Regions from separate parts of the Streptomyces sp. NBC_00057 genome, predicted to be linked through region 1. Evidence: riboswitches for the same ligand, from Rfam matches in the RefSeq annotation. Region 1 holds a riboswitch; each other region holds the start of a gene.
What was found. A riboswitch is a leader RNA that binds a small molecule or an ion and turns the genes downstream of it on or off. The one in region 1 is predicted to bind cyclic di-AMP.
Positions count from the first base shown of each region.

Region 2: linked by a shared signal. The riboswitch ahead of OG953_RS36520 (C40 family peptidase) and the one ahead of OG953_RS11560 (M23 family metallopeptidase) in region 1 are both predicted to bind cyclic di-AMP.
Region 3: linked by a shared signal. The riboswitch ahead of OG953_RS04570 (transglycosylase SLT domain-containing protein) and the one ahead of OG953_RS11560 (M23 family metallopeptidase) in region 1 are both predicted to bind cyclic di-AMP.

Region 1 is NZ_CP108256.1:2,458,169-2,462,486, reverse strand. Features, by position in the region: gene OG953_RS11570 (M16 family metallopeptidase) at 1-728, shown strand, start outside; gene OG953_RS11565 (M16 family metallopeptidase) at 755-2,137, shown strand; cyclic di-AMP (ydaO/yuaA leader) riboswitch at 2,490-2,657, shown strand; gene OG953_RS11560 (M23 family metallopeptidase) at 2,670-3,470, shown strand; partial or broken gene OG953_RS11555 (GntR family transcriptional regulator) at 3,686-4,318, shown strand, end outside.
Region 2 is NZ_CP108256.1:7,728,181-7,732,498, reverse strand. Features, by position in the region: gene OG953_RS36530 (ATP-dependent Clp protease proteolytic subunit) at 77-712, shown strand; gene OG953_RS36525 (hypothetical protein) at 720-1,028, shown strand; cyclic di-AMP (ydaO/yuaA leader) riboswitch at 1,477-1,649, shown strand; gene OG953_RS36520 (C40 family peptidase) at 1,653-2,126, shown strand; gene OG953_RS36515 (LysE family translocator) at 2,210-2,845, opposite strand; gene OG953_RS36510 (LysR family transcriptional regulator) at 2,918-3,856, shown strand; gene OG953_RS36505 (ATP-binding protein) at 3,900-4,318, opposite strand, start outside.
Region 3 is NZ_CP108256.1:923,779-928,096, reverse strand. Features, by position in the region: partial or broken gene OG953_RS04580 (ATP-binding cassette domain-containing protein) at 160-541, opposite strand; partial or broken gene OG953_RS04575 (ATP-binding cassette domain-containing protein) at 1,022-1,636, opposite strand; cyclic di-AMP (ydaO/yuaA leader) riboswitch at 2,349-2,535, shown strand; gene OG953_RS04570 (transglycosylase SLT domain-containing protein) at 2,540-3,286, shown strand; gene OG953_RS04565 (DUF2461 family protein) at 3,425-4,075, opposite strand; gene OG953_RS04560 (GNAT family N-acetyltransferase) at 4,158-4,318, opposite strand, start outside.

The sequences.
Region 1 (4,318 bases):
TCGAGAAGTACTTCGGCTCCATTCCGTCCCACGACGGCAAGCAGCCGCCGCGCGACGGCACGCTCCCCGAGACCATCGGCGAGCAGCTGCGCGAAGAGGTGCACGAGGAGGTTCCGGCGCGGGCGATGATGGCCGCCTACCGGCTGCCGCACGACGGAACCCGTGAATGTGACGCGGCAGACCTCGCGCTGACCGTGCTCGGCGGCGGCGAGTCGTCGCGGCTGCACAACCGCCTGGTCCGCCGTGACCGCACGGCCGTGGCGGCCGGGTTCGGGCTGCTGCGGCTGGCCGGTGCGCCCTCGCTCGGCTGGCTGGACGTCAAGACGTCCGGTGGCGTCGAGGTGCCGCAGATCGAGGCCGCGGTCGACGAGGAGCTTGCCCGGTTCGCCGCCGAGGGCCCCACGCCCGAGGAAATGGAACGTGCGCAGGCCCAGTTGGAGCGCGAGTGGCTGGACCGGCTCGGTACGGTCGCGGGCCGCGCCGACGAACTCTGCCGGTTCGCCGTGCTGTTCGACGACCCGCAGCTCGCCCTGACCGCCGTACAGCGGGTACTCGATGTCACCGCGGCAGAGGTCCAGGCGGTCGCCAAGGCCCAGCTGCGCCCCGACAACCGGGCGGTGCTGGTCTACGAGCCGGTCGAATCGGCCGAGCCCGCAGACGCAGCGGACACCGAGACCGGCGTCGACCGCGCCGACGACACCGACGCGTACGAAGGAGCGGACAAGTGACCGACGCTGCCGCGACTGGAGTTTCGATGAAATACCACCCGCAGCCGGCCCCCGGCCTCGCCCGCCCCTGGGCCTTCCCCGCGCCGGAGCGAGGCGCGCTGCCCAACGGCCTCACGGTGCTGCGCTGCCACCGCCCCGGCCAGCAGGTCGTGGCGGTCGAGATCTTCCTCGACGCCCCGCTGGACGCCGAGCCCGAGGGCCTCGACGGCGTGGCCACGATCATGTCGCGAGCGCTGTCCGAGGGTACCGACAAGCACACCGCCGAGGAGTTCGCCGCTGAGCTGGAGCGCTGCGGCGCCACCCTCGACGCGCACGCCGACCACCCCGGCGTCCGGGTCTCCCTGGAGGTCCCGGCCTCCCGGCTGGCCAAGGCGCTCGCGCTGGTCGCCGAGGCGCTGCGGGCGCCCGCCTTCGCCGACAGCGAGATCGAACGGCTGGTACGCAACCGGCTCGACGAGATCCCCCACGAGCAGGCCAACCCGGCCCGGCGCGCCGCCAAGCAGCTCTCCAAGGAGCTCTTCCCGGCCGCGGCGCGGATGTCGCGCCCGCGCCAGGGCACCGAGGAGACTGTGGAGCGGATCGACTCGGCGGCCGTGCGTGCCTTCTTCGACGGCCACGTCCGGCCGTCCACGGCGACCGCCGTGGTCGTCGGCGACCTCACCGGCATCGACCTGGACGCCCTGCTCGCCGACACCCTCGGCGACTGGTCGGGAGACACCGCGGAGCCTCGTCCTGTCCCGCCGATCACAGCCGACGACACCGGCCGAGTGGTGATCGTCGACCGTCCGGGCGCGGTGCAGACGCAGCTGCTGATCGGCCGGATCGGCGCCGACCGGCACGACAGCGTGTGGCCGGCCCAGGTGCTGGGCACGTACTGCCTGGGCGGCACGCTCACCTCCCGGCTGGACCGTGTGCTGCGCGAGGAGAAGGGCTACACCTACGGCGTACGGGCCTTCGCCCAGGTGCTGCGGTCGTCGGCCCCGGATTCCGCCTCGGGGGCGACCGGTGCCGCGATGCTCGCCATCAGCGGATCGGTGGACACGGAGTCCACGGGACCGGCGCTGAAGGACCTGTGGACGGTCCTGCGGACCCTGGCGGCCGAGGGGCTGACCGATGAAGAGCGTGAGACGGCCGTGCAGAACCTCGTGGGTGTCGCACCGCTGAAGTTCGAGACGGCGGCCTCGGTCGCGGGCACTCTCGCCGACCAGGTCGAGCAGCACCTCCCGGACGACTACCAGGCACAGTTGTACGCCCGGCTCGCGGAGACCGGCACGGTCGAGGCGACCGCTGCGGTTGTCAACGCTTTCCCGGGTGACCGGCTCGTCACGATCCTCGTCGGTGACGCGTCACAGATCGAGGAACCGGTCCGGGCCCTGGGCATCGGAGAGGTGTCGGTGGTCGTCGGCTGACGGGCGTACCCGTCGTGGACACCGGACGACCGGCCGGGCCGAGGCGGGTGCCCCCCGCCTCGGCCCGGCCCGTTGCGTGTGACAGTCCATGGTCGACTTCCACCTTTGACCGAGCACCGAAGGCAACGGCCGGTCCACTGACCCGTCATACGTCCGCATATCGGGACAGAACGAAGATCCCTGTGAGCGAAATCTCGCCGGAGTCTTCCTTTTTGTCCGTTTTGGCGGTGAGGTTGCCTGCCTGCCCTGTGGGATGCGCTACAAAATGGCCTGTCCGTTTGGTGAATGTCAGTGACCCCGCTTAGCGTCGGCCGGGCTGTCCGTCACTCGTATGCCGCATCCGTGACGTACCGGGCAGCCATCGCCGAGTCCCCGTCAGGCGCGAGCCTGGGGAGCCGGGGACCCATGCAGTCCCTGGGGTGAATCGGATGCCTGAGCCCAGATGAGGCCAGGGCGTCCGTAGGAGACCTTCCTGCTCCGAACCCGTCAGCTAACCCGGTAGGCGAGAAGGAAGGAAAGGATCAGCCACTTCATGGCGTTCACCCGTGCCACCGGGAAGCATCGTGCCCCGAGCCGACTGACGCGCAGCAGCGCGAAGATCGCCGGCGTCGCGGCTCTGGCCACCACCGGCGTCATCGGCGGCATGGCCTCTCCGGCCCTCGCCGCGGACTCCTCCGTCAGTGAGACCGGTCTGAACCAGGTCATCGCCATCGAGGGCACCCTCGCCGACCAGATCGACGCCCAGGCCGACGCGCAGAAGCGCCAGGCCGATGTCGCGGCGAAGGCGAAGGCGGAGGCCCAGCGGAAGGCCGAGGCCAAGAAGAAGGCCGAAGCCAAGAAGAAGGCCGAGGCCGAGGCGAAGCGCGCGGCCGAGGCGCGCGCCGAGAAGGCCCGCGCCGCCCGGTCCGCCGAGCGCACCCGACTGGGTTACTTCCAGCTCCCGGTCGCCGGTTCGTACGTCACCACCGGCTACAAGTCCAGCGGCTCGCTCTGGTCCTCCGGCAGCCACTCGGGTATCGACTTCCATGCCGCGTCCGGCAGCTCCGTCGTCGCCGTCGGCGCCGGTACGGTCGTCGAGGCCGACTGGGGAGGTGCGTACGGCAACAACATCGTGCTCCGGATGGCGGACGGCACGTACACGCAGTACGGCCACCTCTCCTCGATCGGCGTCTCCGTCGGCCAGAGCGTCGGCGCGGGCCAGCAGATCGGCCTCTCCGGCTCGACCGGCAACTCCACCGGACCGCACCTCCACTTCGAGGCCCGGACCACGCCGTCGTACGGCTCCGACATGGACCCCGTCGCGTACCTGCGCGCCCACGGCGTCAACGTCTGACCGACGCTCCACCCGCAGCACCCCTTCGAAGGCCCCGGCAGCGCGCCGGGGCCTTCGCCGTGCCCGCCCGCAGTACCTGCTCCCCGAACCGTCCTGTGGCCAAAAGATATTCATGAATTTCCACCCGGCATCGGAAATGCGGCTGCATTGCAATAGAGTCGCAGAACAGGCGTCGGTCGGCCGCGTTTCGCGGGAATCAAGGCGGAGGTTCAGACATGCGTATTCCGGCGCATTCGGTATGCACGGCGATCCGTGACGACATCGTCTCCGGTTTCTTCGAACGCGGAAGCCGGCTTACCGAGGAGTTGCTGGCGCGCCGTTACGGGGTCTCCCGTGTCCCGGTACGGGAAGCGCTGCGCACCCTGGAGTCCGAGGGCTTCGTGGCCACCCGCCGGCACGCGGGCGCCTGTGTCGCCGAGCCCACCGAGGAGGAGGCCGCCGACCTCCTGGAGGTCCGGATGCTGCTGGAGCCGCTGGGTGCCGCGCGCGCCGCGCAGCGCCGCACCGGGGCGCATCTCAAGGTATTGCGCGGTCTGGTCAGGCTCGGCCGGGAGCGGGCCCGGCGGGGCGAGGGGGAGGACCTGCGTTCACTGGGTGGCTGGTTCCACGAGACGTTGGCGCAGGCCTCCGGCAGTCCCGGCCTGATCGCGCTGCTCACCCAGCTCCGGCACAAGATCGCCTGGACGTACACGGTCGAGCAGCCGGCCCGCCCGGTGGACTCCTGGGCCGAGCACGGGGCCATTGTGGACGCGGTGGCGCGGGGTGACGCGGGGTGACGCGGAACGGGCCAGGGCGCTGGCGACCCAGCACGCCGAACGGGCCGCGGCCGCGCACCGGCTGCGCCGCGC
Region 2 (4,318 bases), 5.3 Mb from region 1:
TTCTGTACGTCCTGTACATTTTCTACAGATGCTTGTGCAGATCCCCGTACAGCCCCGGAGGAAAGGCAACGCCATGCTGCTCCGCCCCACCGCCCGTTACGTGCTGCCCGAGTTCACCGAGCGCACGACCAACGGGACCCGCACCCTCGACCCGTACTCCAAGCTGCTCGCCGAACGGATCGTCTTCCTCGGTACCCCGGTCGACGACACCGCGGCCACCGATCTGATCGCCCAGTTCATGTATCTGGAACACGACGCCCCGGACCGGCCCATCTCGCTCTACATCAACTCCCCCGGCGGCTCGTTCGGAGCCATGTCCGCGATCTACGACACGATGCAGTACCTCGCCTGCGAGGTGGAGACCTACTGCCTCGGCCAGGCCGGTTCCTGCGCGTCCGCACTGCTCGCCGCGGGCGCTCCCGGCCGGCGGCACGCATTGCCCGGCGCCAGAGTCGTCGTGCAGCAGCCCGAGCTCACCGAGCCGGTTCAGGGCCAGCCGTCCGATCTGCAGATCGAGGCACAGGAATTGGAGCGGGTCCGCGAAATGATCACCACACTGTTGGCCCGTCACACGGGCCGCAGCACAGGGCAGATCGCCACCGACATCGAGCGCGACCTCATCCTCGACGCGGCGGGCGCCAAGGCGTACGGTCTGGTGGACCACATCACGGAGAACCGGAAGTCGTCACTCCCGCCGCACAGCGCGAGGTGAACACCCTGTGCATCCACCGGAGTTGCCGCCGCTCCCCGCACTGACGTGCGCCGAGGGGGAGTTCATCGACTGCTATCTCGAAGTCCTGGACCAACTGGGCCGGATCAACCCGGCCCGCGGCAGCGACACCTACGCCGCACTGCGCGCCGCACAGGCACTGGCCTCACGGGCGGGTGCGCTGCGGGACGCCCTCGCATTGATGCATGAGCGCGGCGAGGCGCAGATCCACGCCGCCACCTTGGCGCGGGCGCTGCGCGTGCTGGACGGGGAACGGCGGGCGGGACGCGTCACCGTACCCCCCGCTCAGGCGAGTTGATCAGCCAACTTCGCCTCCGGCCGCGGCCGGGTCCGGCCAACTCCCCCTGCCTTCACCTCCGACGGGGTTTGCTCAGCTCACTCCGACCCCGACCCCGACCCCGACCCCGACGGACTTCGCTCAACTCCCCTGCACGACACGCCCGGCAGGCAAATCGAAATTCCTAGCTCGTTCGGCGTAGGGATTCCCCCTCGCGAGCGACATCTCAACTTGCGTTTTTTTGCGAGGGCAGCGAGCGGAATCCGTCATTCCGTCCCTGGTACGAGACCGGTCCGAGTGACCGGCGCGGTCTTCGAAATCATCAGCCCCACTCGAACGGATCATCCGCGAGGAGACTCACATATCGTCGTTTCCTTTCGGAAATCCGGCAGTCGGTGCGTCAAGATCCCTGGGACGACAAGCCCCCGCCACCGCGGCGGGGCGGTCCGGGCGGACGCCGAGTCCTGCCGCCGTCCGGATGCCTGGTCGACAGAAGTGGATCGGCAGGAGTGGAGGACCCGAGCACAACGGGTCGACCGGAACATCGGTCGACCCTCGGGGTGAAGCCGCCGAGCGCGGCCGGGCAACTTCGCCAGCCCGAACCCGACAGGTCACCCTTCACAGGCGGCTGACGAAGGGTTGCGCATGACTGCGCAGGTTCATGTCCCGTCTCTGCTCGCCCGGGCCGGCACGGCCTCGGTTCTGACACTGGCCGCCGTCGGCGGCACCATGCTTGCCCCGGGCGCCACGCCGCAAGCCCGGGCAGCGACCCTCTCGATGAAGGCACTCAACATCGCCGCGTCGAAGAAGGGATCGCCGTACGGGTGGGGGGCCACCGGCCCCAACCGCTTCGACTGCTCGGGTCTGACGGTCTATTCGTTCAAGAAGGCGGGCAAGAAGCTCCCGCGCACGGCCCAGCAGCAGTACAACAAGACCCGCCATATCTCGGCCTCGCACAGGCAACGCGGCGACCTGGTCTTCTTCCATTACGGCCGCAGCATCTACCACGTGGGGATCTACGCCGGTAAGGGCAGGATCTGGCACTCGCCGAGGACCGGCGCAGTGGTCCGGCTGGAGAAGATCTGGACGAAGGGCGTCTATTACGGGCGGGTCCGCTGATGCCTGTCCGGCGGATCAGGCCCGCGCCCCCGGCCGTGATCCGCCGGACAGGCCCTGGTCCCCGCCGCCGACCCGCTCGTTACTCAGTGCAGCAAGGGGCCGGACACCAGCACCAGCCCCAGACCGGTGAGCGCCGCGCCGCTGCCGCCCTCGATGGCGCGGGCGGTACGCGGCCGACGCAGCCATCGGCCCAGCCGGTCCACCAGGAGGGCGACCGCGGTGAACCAGATCAGCGCAAGCAGCACCACGATCATTGCGAGCAGCAAGGTTCTCGGGAGCGGCGGCTGCCCGTCGGGAACGAACTGCGGCAGCAGGCTCAGGAAGAGCACCGGCGCCTTGGGATTCAGGGCGTTGGTGAGGAAGCCCTGGCGCAGCGCGCCTACGGTTCCCTGGCCCGCTGGTTCGCCCTCGGCTTCCCCCGCCCTGCCCGTGGTGCGGCGCCGTGCCGCGTACAGGGCGCTGATGCCGAGGTAGAGGACGTAGGCCCCGCCGAGCAGCTGAACGGTGCGGAACAGGACGGGCATCGTCACCAGCACAGCGGCAAGCCCGGCGACGGCCAGCGCGGTGTGCACGAGGAGTCCACCGGCAACACCCAGCGCGGTCGCCACCCCCGTTGACCGGGAGGCGAGCGCGTTGCGTACGACGACGGTGAAGTCCACGCCCGGCAGCGCGACCATGCCGGCGGCGACCCCGATGAAGGCGATCAATTGTGCGTCCATGGATCCACCCTGGCCCGGCAGAGCCTTTAGCGTGTACTTGCAATCTTCTGGGTCTGCCAAAAGGAACGCTTAATGTACGACCCGACACGGCTCGCGGCGCTGGTGGCAGTAACGGAGGCCGGATCGATCACCCGGGCCGCCGCCCGACTCGGCTACACCGCGCCCGCGCTCTCCCAGCAGATCGCCAAGTTGGAGCGGGAGGCGGGCGCCGCACTGCTGGTGCGCCACCACCGAGGGGCCCGCCTCACGGCCGCCGGTGAGCTGCTGGTCGGACGCGCACGTCGGATCCTCGACGAGATGGACCTGGCCCGCCACGAACTGGCCCGTCTCTCCGGACTCTCCGGCGGACGCCTCCGGGTCGGCACGTTCACCACTGCGGGCATCCATCTGTTGCCGCCGGTGTTGAGCGCCTTCCGTCGCGCCCACCCGGATGTGGAGCTGGCGGTCACCGAGTACGAGCCGCCGGACGGGGTCGCGGCGGTGGCCGCGGGCGAGGTCGATCTCGCGCTGACCCATGTGTACGAGCCGGCTGCCGCAGCGGCCTGGCCCTCCGGGGTATTCGCCGAACCGCTGCTGGTCGAGGAACTGGTCCTGATCACGGCGGTCGGGCAGATGCTGTCCGAGGCCACCGGGAGACTGCCGGTGACGGAACTTGCGGGGCGGCCTCTGATCAGCAGCGCGCCGACGCATCCACCGCGCCGTGGGGTGGAGCAGGCGTTGGCCGAAGCAGGTGCGACACCCGCCGTGGTCTGCGAGTCGCCCGGCTACGCGCTGGTATGTGCGCTGGTCAGCGCGGGCATCGGAATGGCGGTCGTACCTGAGATGGTGGCCGCGATGTCGTCGACGCCGTTGTCCGTGCGGCGGCTGGAACCCGCTTCGTTCCGGCGGACGATCTCGATGGTGCACCGCGGCGACCGGGCGAGCGCCGCGGCGGCAACACTCCAGGCGCTGTTGCGCAGTGGGTTCGGGCGCGCGGCCTCGGCGCAGCGGTCGGGCGGCGAGGGCGGGTGATCACGCAATCGGGAGACGGGGAGGCGGCGGATCGAAGGGTCGGTCAGCTCTGCACGGGGATGCTCCATGGGAGCGCGATCCAGACCGTCTTGCCGCCGTCGGCAGTGGGGGTGACGGTGAGCCGGCCCCCGCACTCCTTGGCCAGACAGCGAATGATCACCATGCCGCGTCCGTTGTCCTGCTGAACGGCGGCGGGCAGCCGCCGGGGCCAGCGCGGGTGACTGTCCGTCACACCCAGATGCAGCTGTTCCTCCCGCTCCAGCCTCAGGTCCACGGTGAAGGTGGGCGACTGTCCGAAGGTGTGCTGGACGGCGTTGGTCGCGAGTTCCGAGACGATGAGTCGGATGCTGTCGGCGAACTCCGTGTCGATGGCCAGACCCCATTCGGTCAGCACCCTTGCCACATATCTCCGGGCCGACGAGACCGAGACCGGATCGCTCGGCAGAGTGACGCTTGCTTCCT
Region 3 (4,318 bases), 1.5 Mb from region 1:
GGTCGCCCACCTCCTCCGCTGTGGTGTCCCGGAGCTCCTCCGCGAGGAGCAGCCAGCGGGTGATGCCGACCGATTCGAGGAACGGCAGGTCGTGACTGGCGATCAGCAGCGCACCCTCGTAGGACTCAAGTGCGCTGGTCAGCTGTCGCACGCTGGCGATGTCGAGATTGTTGGTCGGCTCGTCCAGCATCAGCAGCTGCGGGGCCGGTGCGGCGAGCATCGTCGCCGCGAGCGCGGCACGGAAGCGTTCCCCGCCCGAGAGGGTGCCCGCCGGCTGTTCCGCGCGTTTCCCCTGGAACAGGAAGCGCGCGAGCTGGGAGCGGATGTGGTTGTCGGTGACCCCGGGAGCCATGCGGGCGACGTTCGCCGCGACGCTCAGCTCCTCGTCCAGCACATCCAGCCGCTGTGGAAGGAACCGCAGCGGTACGAACGTCCTGGCCTCGCCGGACAGCGGAGCCAGCTCGCCGGTGAGGGTGCGCAGCAGTGTCGTCTTGCCGGAGCCGTTGCGCCCGACGAGCGCGATCCGTTCGGGACCGTGCACATGGAGGTTGCCCTCATGCAGCCTGCCGAACCGGGGACGCAGTTCGTGCAGGGTCAGCACGGTGCGGCCGGTGGGAACGGCGGTGTGGGGAAGGCTCACCCGGATCTCGGCATCGTCACGGACGGCGTCCGCGGCCTCCTCGCGGCGCTCGCGCGCCTCACTCAGCCGGTCCTCCTGGAGGCCGCGAAGCTTGCCCGCCGACTCCTGCGCGGACCGCTTCCGCGCGCCGGCGAGGATCTTCGGGAGCCGCCGCTCGGCCTCGATCTTCCTGCCATGCCGCTGACGGCGCGCCAACTTCACATGGGTCTCCTCCAGCTCGCGCTTCTGTCGGCGTACGTCGGCCTCGGCGGCCCGCAACGTCCGTCCGGCTGCTTCCTGTTCGGTGGCCAGGGCTTCTTCGTAGGCGGACCAGCCGCCTCCGTACCAGTTCACGGATCCGGAGCGCAGTTCGGCGATGCGGTCCACGCGCTCCAGCAGTTCGAGGTCGTGGCTCACCACGACCAGGACACCGGAGCGCCAGGAGTCGACGGCTTCGTAGAGCCTGCGGCGAGCGAACACATCGAGGTTGTTGGTCGGTTCGTCCAGCAGGAGAACGTCGGGATGCTCCAGCAGCAGTGCGGCCAGGCGCAGCAGGACGGTCTCCCCGCCGGACATCTGGCCCACGGTGCGGTCCAGTTCGACATCGCCCAGTCCGAGTGACCCCAGTGTCGCGAGGGCTCGTTCCTCGACGTCCCAGTCGTCGCCGATCGTCTCGAAGTGTTTCTCGTCCACATCCCCGGCTTCGATGGCGCGCAGCGCATTGCGCCGCCCGGCGATGCCCAGGGCCTCGTCCACCCGCAGCGTCGTGTCGAGGGTGATGTTCTGAGGGAGATGGGCGAGGCTGCCACCGACGGTCACCGAGCCCTGGGAGGGGCGCAGTTGGCCGGCCAGTAGTCGCAGAAGTGTCGACTTGCCCGCGCCGTTGGCCCCGACGAGACCGGTGCGGCCGCGGCCGATGCTGAGGGAGAGCCCGTCGAAGACGGATGTGCCGTCCGGCCACTGGAAGGACAGGGCGGAGCAGGTCAGAGAGGCGCTGGGGGCGGTGGGTGTCGCCATGGTGATCCTCGCAGTCGCAAGCGCGGTGAATGGGGGGCTTCGTATGCGAGCACCACGCAGCGACCGAACCGAGAGGGAGGTGCGGCGGTCCGAAAGATCGAGGGACGGCTCATGCACCGAGGTCGCATCCACGCGGGGTCACGGGCAGGACTGAACACTGCTACTGCGTGACAGGCGTACGGCTGAAGCCGTACGGCGCGATGATCGCGAACCTCAGATGCGCAACGTCCACCTCTATCGGAGACAACAGAGCCGTTGGGAACGATAGCGACCCGGAGGGCGAAAGGCAAAGCCTCGATGTCGTGTGGGGGACTGCGACGAGCGGCCCGCGGGCCGCTCGGCCGGGAGGCCGGAGGTCATGGAGCCCTGTCGGGTGCGATCGGCCCGAGAGGCATCCGGATCGCCATGCAAATATCCCGGTGTGGGTGATTTGCATGTAAGTGATCCCTTAGTCAACAAAGAGGCATTTGGTAAGAGTTGCGACCTTTGGAGGCTGACCGAATTGCCCCTTTTGAGAACTCCGTGGCGTGAGTCACGTTCAGAGTTCAACACGCTGTGGCGCGCTGCCCGGTTCCCTTCTGTGCGAGGAAATTTGGCTTCGCGGTGTGAGGCGGATTACTGTCAATTCCCCGATTCGATCTTGCAAATGAATTGTGATCCAAAAATATGGGCTTGTTCCTTTCGCTGTTTCTCGCCTACGGTCACCGTCAATCCGGATGGAACGCCGAATCCTGCCGCCGTCCGGCAATCCGACCACTCATGTACGGCAGGAGCGGGGGACCCAGGTAAGCCGCCGATCCGGTATCCGGAACGGCTCGGGGTGAAGCCCGCATTCGCGTGCGGCCAGACATCTCCAGTCTGAACCCGACAGCTCACCTCGTAGGCGACGGAGAGGAATTCGCTATGTCCGCAACGGGTAACCACCTTCGTCGTAAGTCCACTTCGCTGACCCGCGGTCTCATCGTCGCGACCACGAGCGGAGCCGCTCTCGTGCTTCCGCTGGTCGGTGCCGGCTTCGCCTCGGCCGCCCCGGCGCAGTCCGTCACCGCCGAAAAGGCTGCGGCGTCGACCGTCGCCGCCGACAAAGAAAAGACCGCCCAGGAGGCCGCGCCCACCATCTATTCCGTGATCGCGGGCGATACCCTTTCCAAGATCGCGCGGGGGCATTCGCTCAGCGGTGGCTGGCAGAAGCTGTACGAGGACAATCGAGAGATCGTCGGCGACAACCCCGCAGAGATTCGCGCGGGCATGAAGCTGACGATCGGCGCCCAGGCCGAGTCCAAGACTTCTGCCACTGCCACTGCCACTGCCGCACCGGCCGCGACGTACACGAACGATCTGGACGGCTGGATCAAGGAGTCGCTGGCCGTCATGGCCAAGCACAGCATCCCCGGCAGCTACGACGGAATCCACCGCAACGTCCTGCGCGAGTCCTCCGGCAACCCCCTGGCCATCAACAATTGGGACTCGAACGCCGTCAAGGGCACGCCGTCCAAGGGCCTCCTTCAGATCATCGACCCGACGTTCCGTGCCTACCACGTGCCCGGTACGTCGATGGACAGCTACGACCCGGTCGCCAACATCACCGCAGCGTGCAACTACGCCGCCGACAAGTACGGCTCCATCGACAACGTGTTCGGGGCCTACTGACGCACAGCAGCGCCGATGGCGGTTCATTACCGACGGGTGACGAGGGGTCGAACAGGCCCCTCGGAAGGGACCGCACCCGCCGGTCAGGGAACGCCTTTCGGCCGTTCACCCGCGTGGACAGCATGTGCGGAGGCGACCCTAGACGCCGCACCGGCGGGAACCGGGAACGGTCACGTGGCCGGCGAGCCAGGAGAGCAGGGGTTCCAACTCCTTTGCCGCTCGGAGCACGGCGTCGACCAATGCCGGCGTGTGCTGTGCACAGTCCCCGCCGAGGGGACGGGCAGCGGAGACCGAGCGGTACCGGAGCAGGTCGGCACGGGGGTGACCGGCGTCATGGCCGCGTGGCATGCGCTTCATGGTGTCCCCGCTGATCTCGTACCCCTGCGCCCCCAGCGCCTCGATGGCGCGCACCAGCTCGGGACCACTGCCCTGTGCGGCAACGGCCGTACGGAACAACGGGACCTGCCCCGGATCCGGGTAGGTCCAGCTGCCCTTGATCCGGAGCCCGTCGAGGTCGAAGCGGAGACCGATCTCGACGTTGCGCGCGATCCGGATCACCGCCACTTGGTGCTGCCACCACCACGGGTCCTTGCGGAACCCCCAGACGGAGAAGTCTTCATACGCCTGGTTCGCGTCGGCCACATCGTTCAGCAACGCGATCATGGGCTGCCGTACGAGACGCTCCCGGTCCTTTCGGTGCTTCTCGCGAACTTCTTGCGAGGGCATGCCGTCCAACTGCAGAAGCAGCTCGAATGCTTGCTCTGTCCAGCCGCTGAATGCTCTGCTCACGCAAGGGATCCCAGTGATCCGGACCGGAGGGCGCGCGGGCCGGGCCCGAAGTCGAAACCGTGCCCTGCTTGCCTGCTGAGGCTCATCCGCGGTCGTCAGGGCGGTTCAAGCGCCAGATCACGTCTGTGCCGGTGTCTGAGGGGGCTGCGGGTGCCACCTGCTTGCGTCCGGCCTCGAAGAACCCCAGGCGCCGCGGTACAGCGCCGCTGGCGGTGTTCGCCAGATCGTGCGCGATTTCCAGGT